Regions from separate parts of the Shewanella psychropiezotolerans genome, predicted to be linked through region 2. Evidence: riboswitches for the same ligand, from Rfam matches in the RefSeq annotation. Region 2 holds a riboswitch; the other holds the start of a gene.
The links. Region 2 has a riboswitch for cyclic di-GMP ahead of gbpA (N-acetylglucosamine-binding protein GbpA). Riboswitches for the same ligand answer to the same signal wherever they lie in the genome.
Positions count from the first base shown of each region.

Region 1 (4,134 bases), 160 kb from region 2:
CAAACCAGCATCGAGCACGATATCGCTCGGGCCAGTGACGCTTTGTGCACTGCCCGCATTCGCGATAGGCGCCTTGTTAACAGGGGGTGTCGTACCTTCGCCATGACCGAGTCCTTCATGCATAGCATTGAGAATGTCACCATTATCTGAGTCAATTTCCCATGCAAACAGACCACCTAGCTGATTCGCCATAACATACTGGCCTTTAGCTGTTACGGAGCGAGCATCATCGAAAGTGATCAAGTCACCGGTAGAAGGCTTGAATACATAAGCAGCCTCGGCAACCTCATCATATTCGTACTGCCATTCGCCAGACATGTATTCATTCACAATTTGACGATAATCGACCACGCCATCTTCCCAGGTTCCCTTAACCTTGCCAGTTGCCGTTCCAGTAAATGGATTACCACCTTGGTATCCAGTTACACCAGTCCAGCCTCGACCATACATGGCGGCACCAACGACAATCTTCTCGGGAGTGACCCCTTGAGCGAGTAGCGCATTCACGCCAATTTGAGTAGTGTTCTTAGTATCTGGCTTCCAGCTCGCGGCATAAAGCGCGGCTTGATGGTTAAGATCTGTGTTTGACCATGCGCCGTAAAAGTCATAGCTCATCAGGAAGATGTTATCCATATACTGCTGAGCTTCTTGATAATCCACCAGGGCAATCTTCTCGGCGCCAGCACTGATAGCAGACGTGAGTTCATAGCTTCTGCCGGTTTGAGCACTCAGTTCATCGAGCATGGCCCTAAGCTCTTTCATCAAGAGCACATAGGTTTGACCATCGGTAGCGGGATCGCCAAGATTTGGATTTGCGCCATTACCACCAGGAAATTCCCAATCGATATCCACACCGTCGAAAAACTTCCAGGTCTGTAAAAACTCTTTCACCGACGCGACGAAACGGTCACGCTTGACCTTGTCGCCCAGAAAGTAGAAAGGATCTGACAGGGTCCAGCCACCGACAGAAGGCAGTATTTTAAGATCTGGCTGAGCTTGTTTCAGCGCCATCAATTGACCGAAATTACCCTTGTATGGGTCAGAGAACTCACTGACTCCGGCTTGCGGCATCTGCACAGCCGCCCAAGGATCGTGTATCGCCACCTTGAAATCTTCACGGCCACTACAGGCGCGTTGCAGAGCCTGGAAACTGCCCTCGATCTCTTTCAAGCTGTCATTGATACCGTCACCACCACAGATGGGGGTAAAGCCATAAAGAATATGAGTGAGATTTTGTGCCGGCATCTTATCGACGGGAAACTTACGACCGTAAACGCCCCACTCGACAAAATAACTGCCCACCACCTTGCCAGACTTGTTGACGTAGGGCTTATTATTTTCCCCAAGCTGAGTCTCTAACGGCAACAGGTGGCTACCATCAGTATCGGCGATTATGATCTCTTTAGCATCACTGAGAGTACAAGCTTCAGCGTTACAAAGCTGAACCTGCATCTGGTAGCGACCACCTTGATTGATACTGAATGTCGCAGATCCTGACGCCGTAGAAGTGCCCGACCAGACCTCTACCCCGTCAAATAACACCTTAGCCGTCTCACCCAACTCACCTGACCACAAGTTCCAGCTAACAGAGACTTCTGCGGCATCTTTAACGGTAACGAGTTGATTGTAAGCGGTGGCAGATTGGTTAACTTCAATAATTGAAAAATTGGTTTCGCCCCAACCTATCGTTGGCTTACCAGGAACAGCTGCATAAGCCGATGAGGCGAGTACGCTAGCCACGACGAGCGCAGCGGATGAGAGTTTAGTGTTAAACATAGGGTGTCCTTATTGTTTTTTATTTTTTATAAAATAATCAATAAGGCAAACAAAGCTGAACAGGATAACAACCTATTCTTAATACCATGGATATAATGGTAGCGACCTTTGCGGTTCTTTGTACCATCACATCACACGAAGAAATTCCTGAAACATCCCCGCGATCATAGGTACCGCGATAGTACTGAGAGAACGACCTTCTCAACACTATCCCCTTAGACCGGAGGCTTTGCGTCCCAACCTTTCGATTGGTTTGCCTTTCATTCAAAATTCGCACATTAAATGACAACGCTGTCATCACTTGTTTAGCATAATCTTAAATTGAACATAAATGCAACACCTAGTTTTACATTATCACAAGCCAATGATTATTAATGGTTTAAATAATCATAAAAGCAATGTTTAGCAAAGTATTCTGAAGATAAATACACTTAGAGAGGAAGATTACACTAAACGGGGTTTGAGGAAGTACTGATTAAATCTGCAAAATACCTTGTAAAAAAGGACTAGAAAGCAGAGCTAATAAAAGCAAGATTTGAGTTAACAAGTCTAATGCAAGGAGATTAAAAATGAAAAAGAGCAGGACTACTCATACCTGCTCTCTACTTTTCTCTTTTAGCAATTCGAAACTTAAAGTACAAGTTTAAAGTTGCAGCTTAAAATCAAGCTTCATATCCAAAAGGATCATCGATGGAATGCATTGGCTTGGTGAACCACACAGCGCCTTCCTTTGTCATATAGAAGTGATCTTCATGACGCACACCAAACTCGCCGGGGACACATAACATGGGCTCATTACTAAAACACATACCCGCAGCCAGAGGCGTCTGGTCATTAAGCACCAGATAAGGCCACTCATGAATGTCTAAGCCGATACCGTGACCGGTTCTATGAGGCAAGCCAGGCACGGCATAGCCTGGACCAAAGCCAGCGGCTTCAAGCACATCACGGGCCGCCCTATCGACACTGGCACAGGGGACACCAATCTTAGCCGCCTCAAATGCCGCAACCTGAGCATCTTGCTCATGCTGCCAAATCTCACGTTGGCGATCACTCGGTTTACCGAACACAAAGGTACGGGTGATGTCTGAGTTATAACCTTGCAGCTGACAACCTGTGTCGATAAGAACCGTGTCGTTTTGCTCAAGCGCTTTAGGCGACTTGACCCCATGAGGATAGGCACTGTCTTCACCAAATAACACGATACAGAAGTAAGAACCAGCAGGAGCACCCACGGCCTTGTGAGCATCATTGATAAAGGCTTCAATTTCACCGACTGTGATGCCTTCTCTCAAGATACGAGCCACCGCTTTATGTACCTCAAGAGTCATGTCCTTAGCACGTTGCAACAAGCTAAGCTCGGTATCAGATTTGATCATGCGACAACTCGCAGTCACAGGCTTAGCATTAACATAATCGAACTGACCATGAGCCAGGCGGACACCATCGAAGATGAAGAAGGCTGCAGACTCATCGATACCAACTTTGCCGCTATTGATGTCCATCTGCTTGAGCACTTCACCGAACAGGGCGTACGGGCTCTCATCTTCATGCCAGGTATTCACCTTACCTTCGATAACCATATAGCCTAAAAGTGTATCGACTTCGAATGCCGGAGCGATATATTCCAACTCGCCGGCGGCAGGAATGATGGCGCCAACCATACGCTCACTGGCATACCAACGAGTACCCGTATAGTAATACAGGTTAGTCCCCGCGTTGATGTAGATAGCTTCGATTCCCTGAGCTTTCATCAGCTCCTGGGCCTTCTCGATACGCGCAGTATATTCACTCTTAGAGACAGGCTTAGTGCCCTTGGTCATATCACTCAGTTTTGCCAACTCTTGCATTGCGGTCGAACCGCCCACACCTAAGGTCATAGGGTTACCCTTTTATATATTTTTCTAAAATTCAAAGCCTGATGCCTTGCCAGATATTATGTCTTATTCGGCTCAATACTTGCCTCTAAGCGAGGCAATAAGCCGATACAGAAAGTAGAGGTACTTTCTAGCATAAAATATACAAAGGGTCAGTAGAAATATTTTCAGAATAAGAAAAAAACTATGCCTTCTGGTCGAGTAACACCTTTAATCCGCGGCAGACTAAGGTTTCCATATCATCGACACGGGCTATTTTCACCTCTGCAAAATGAATGGAGCCGTTAACTAAGTTTCAACGAGCGAAGAAACACTTTTAATGAAAAAACTATGCCTTCTGATCGAGTAACACCTTTAATCCGCGGCAGACTAAGGTTTCCATATCATCGACACGGGCTATTTTTACCTCTGAGAGCGGAGCCGTTAACGCCATATCTTTGAGTGAACTGACACATCCAAGATAGTAATCTGAACTGTTCAT
Region 1 is NZ_CP041614.1:1,269,320-1,273,453, reverse strand. Features, by position in the region: gene FM037_RS05640 (glycosyl hydrolase family 18 protein) at 1-1,776, opposite strand, end outside; cyclic di-GMP riboswitch class I at 1,925-2,044, opposite strand; gene FM037_RS05635 (M24 family metallopeptidase) at 2,439-3,656, opposite strand; gene FM037_RS05625 (ROK family protein) at 3,982-4,134, opposite strand, start outside.
Region 1: it holds a riboswitch for cyclic di-GMP, as region 2 does, so the genes downstream of both, FM037_RS05640 (glycosyl hydrolase family 18 protein) here and gbpA (N-acetylglucosamine-binding protein GbpA) in region 2, are expected to answer to the same signal.

Region 2 (4,134 bases):
GGCTATGCCACCTTCTGTATGTTCGGCACCTTCTATTAAGTGTTTTAATTGAGCATTAATTTAAATCTGACTCTTTGTCTATGAGGCATGAAAAAAGCGATCGTTAACGATCGCTTTTATTTTTGGGAGGATTGGTATTTAGTCAGTGTGAACTAGTTTACTTCATCCCAGGCATCGGAAGAGTTGCTGCCTACACCTGGCTCATACTGAGAGGCACTTTCGCTCCAGATGTTACACCAACCGCTGTATGGAAAGGCTTTACACTGATAGATTTGACCGTTTTTCGGTTGAAACACCTTAGTGCCTTCAACGTAAGAGCCTAACCCTTCAGGGAAGCTATAGTCATACTCTCCAGTGCTTGGCTCTTTGAACATGATATCGAAGTTTTCATGGACATTATCTCCGCCATTTTTGGGACTACTTATCAGTTTGAGAATATGATGGTCAGCTTGGACATTAGCCACTGGCGTAATTGCAAAACTATGGCTGGCATTGTCTTCAACCACGGCATGTTCGTAGGCCAGCGGTGCGCCGCCATGATCATATAGGGTTGCATTTACCAACATGGTATCGCCAGTTGCGCTAGCTTCGAAGTTTATTGTCACTGAGCCATCTTGGATTTCATAACTGCCCTCTACTCCTGTGATAGTGACATCATGTTCTGGTGGCAATTGTTCTATCTGAATTTCTACGCTGGTGATGTCGCTTGCCTTGCTGACAAATATCTTATTGCTGCCGTAGACTGGCACAAATTCAGCCTGAGTATTGACCTGCCCCGATTGGATTTCACTTTGCTCGGCATTGATCTTAGTGGCTAAAGCATAAGACCAGACATAGGCCTGAGTATCTTGTGTTATTTCAAGGCGTGTAGCTAAACCTGAAACTTCGCTGCCATTAGCAAATACACGGGTTCTCACCAAGTCACCAGCTTTTAAGTCGCTAGATGGGATGATAGTACCGCCATGCTTCCAACCTTCAGGTGTTTCATCATCGAAGGTGAGGTCGACAACGTTATAGAAGGCATTAGCCGTATCCGCTACATCCCAAACTGCTAGCATTATTTGGTAACCGCTACGCTCAGGAATATTACACATATGGGACAGAGCCATAGGAGGAACCTGATCGTTATAATCTACTTCACAGAACGGCTCGAGTTCGAAACTGTCTCGGGTGAGTGCCGCACTCGGGTTCCAGTTCTGTTTGGTCATGTAGTAATGAAACTTAGCGGTTCTGTGGTTGGCGGTGAAGGTCCAGTGGATCTCCATCGGGCCAGATTCAATCTCTTTCTTTACCCATCGCAAAGGGGACTGCTCATCGAGTACTTTATAGGGAGTGCCTGCACTGGCTATTTGGCTATCTGCAGGCCCAGAAGCTGGAAAACCTTTAAGTGCTTCCAGACTTTGAGAGTTTCCTCTTAGCTCATTACAGTTACTGTTTTCCGGCTGTTTATCACAAAGGTAACCTCGGGCTTCGGTCCCAGGTGTTGTGATGTACCCATGGGCGAATGCGCCTGTACTGGCAAGCAGTGTACTTGCAGCAAAGAGGCGAATTATATTTTGATTTACTGTCATAAATACTTCCAATTAATTGATAGATTTGTGAACAGTCAATTTGGCCTGAAGCGCTAACTTCAGTAAGTTGCAACCCCGCTATCTTGGATGCTAGTTAACTGACTAACATCTTTAGATCGGAAGCTTTGCGTCCTAGTCTTTCAACTAGTTTGCCAAGTGACTAATAATGGCATTCGTTTATTGAGCGGCTTGTATCTGCTTTACCGTACGAATGAACGAATGTAAGCGAGAAACTACAGTTTAAATTCAAAAAGTTAAAGCTATTTTATTTGCCTGGTTACAAAGTGTTGCATGTGAATAAATACTCTAATTTAGAGTATGTTAATGCTTGCGTTTTTTACCGTGCCATATGGGTTGCGTAATTGTTGATTTATGTTTTGGGCCATTTGCTGATGGCCCAGTCTGTAAGACATTTGGTTTATTGGTCTTTTTAGCTGTGGATAGAATTTTGACTCTTACGCTAGTATTTCGACACTGGGAGTATTTTTTGACTGGGATGATTTTTTTCATTTTCTGAGATAATTTGACTAATATTTTAATCTGTATTGTTTGCTCCGCAAAACAAGCTGGATGCAGTGTGAAAATGTGGGTCAGTCATCGAGTGGTGACCGACTCATTGGTTAGCTCGTCGATTTGATAGCCTCTATTGTTAGCGAGGCTATGATCGGCGACTAGCTATTGGCGGCGAAGACGGCATCCTGTTTACAGGTGATCGCCCACACATTCTCATATCCAAGTCTCAGCAACTGCTCCGCCGCCAGACATGCTCTGACCCCCGAGCCACAATGAATGAAGATGGCCTGTTTCTCGTCAGGATAGAGGGTGAGCATCTTCATCTCTAATACGCCACGGGGAATATGTACTGCGCTCTCTACGGCCTGTTGGGCCCGTTCGGATGTTTCACGCACATCGATTAATACGCCATTTTTACTCTGGCACATTAAGGCGGCTTGTTGCGCCGTGATGGTATTTAATGGGGCTTTCACTTCGGCCATGATGTCGGCTATGGATCTCAACATAGATTTTTCCTCTTCTCTTTACTATGGTTTAACTGGATTAAGGCTTAGCCAGGGCGCACTGAGCCTCAGTTTTCATACCCAGTTTCTTCATTAGAATAGCGACGGGGCAGAAGCCGGTAAAGGCGCTCTGAAACAAGTTGGCTCCGACGAATAGGGTGAACCAGACAAAGTGTGGGTTGACCCACACAGTTAAGGCAAGTGATATCAGTACCATGATCCCTGCGAAGGCCATGATAAAACGCTCTATTGACATATGTTCTCCTGGAAGGGAGTTAGGCTCCCCAATGTTTGACTAAAGTTACCAGCTTAAATAATGGATTTAGCTGAATTTATTCTTCATCACGGCATAATAGAGCACAGGGATCACTACCAGAGTTAACAGGGTGGATACCATGATGCCGAATATTAAACTGATGGCCAGGCCATTAAATATCGGGTCATCTATGATAAATAGGGCGCCAATCATGGCTGCCAGAGCCGTGAGCATGATAGGTTTGGCTCGCACCGCACCAGAGTGGATCACCGCTTGCTCGAAAGGAACACCGGCGGCGGTCTCTTTATTGATGAAGTCCACTAACAGGATCGAGTTTCTGACTATTATCCCGGCCAGCGCGATCATGCCTATCATGGATGGGGCGGTAAAATTAGCCCCCAGCAGTGCGTGTCCCGGCATGACGCCTATGATGGTGAGCGGTATGGGGGCCATGATGATCAAAGGCACTGTGTAAGATCTGAACTGGCCCACCACTAACAGATAGATGGCTATTATGCCTACGCCATAGGCGATCCCCATGTCGCGGAAGGTCTCATAGGTTATCTTCCATTCGCCATCCCAGAGTACCGCTACGGAATCGAGTCCCGTGGGTTGATTGATATAGTGTTGCTCGAATCCCAGCCCTTCTTTGTTATCTATCTGAGCGGCCATGTCGAACATGCCATACAGAGGACTATCATTCTCCCCGGCCATGTCGGCAACCACCATGATCATGGGGATCATATTCTTGTGGATGATGGGCGCGTCTATGACTCCTTTGTGGATAGTGATCAGCTCTGATACCGGGATGCGTATGCCATCGGCTCCCGTTAGCTTGAGATTGAGTACCTGATCGAGATCCACCTTGGCCGACTCTTTCAGCTGTAAGCGGATCGGCACAGGATATTTTTGCTTATCATCATGTAGGTAGCTCATGTCTTTTCCGCCAATGGAGGTGGCGATCAAGTCGACGATATTCTGATAGGGGACGCCTAGTATGCTGGCTCGGTTTCGGTCGATTTTTACCTGCCACTTTTGCTGTGCGGCCGGTAGGAAAATGTCGATGTCGACGACGCCATCTGTCTGTTTAAACAAGGTAAGCAGTTCGTTAGCGGCCCGCTCCCGAATCACCTCACTGGGGCCATAAACCTCGGCCACTATGGGTGACCATACCGGTGGCCCGGGCGGAACCTCAACCACCTTGATGTTGGCATGGTAGCGCTTGCCAATCTCCTGCAGAGGCCCGCGCACCGACTGAGCGATAGTGTGGCTATCACGCTCCCGGTGTTTT
Region 2 is NZ_CP041614.1:1,110,795-1,114,928, forward strand. Features, by position in the region: gene gbpA (N-acetylglucosamine-binding protein GbpA) at 153-1,571, opposite strand; cyclic di-GMP riboswitch class I at 1,637-1,735, opposite strand; gene FM037_RS04940 (rhodanese-like domain-containing protein) at 2,243-2,590, opposite strand; gene FM037_RS04945 (YgaP family membrane protein) at 2,628-2,843, opposite strand; gene FM037_RS04950 (efflux RND transporter permease subunit) at 2,910-4,134, opposite strand, start outside.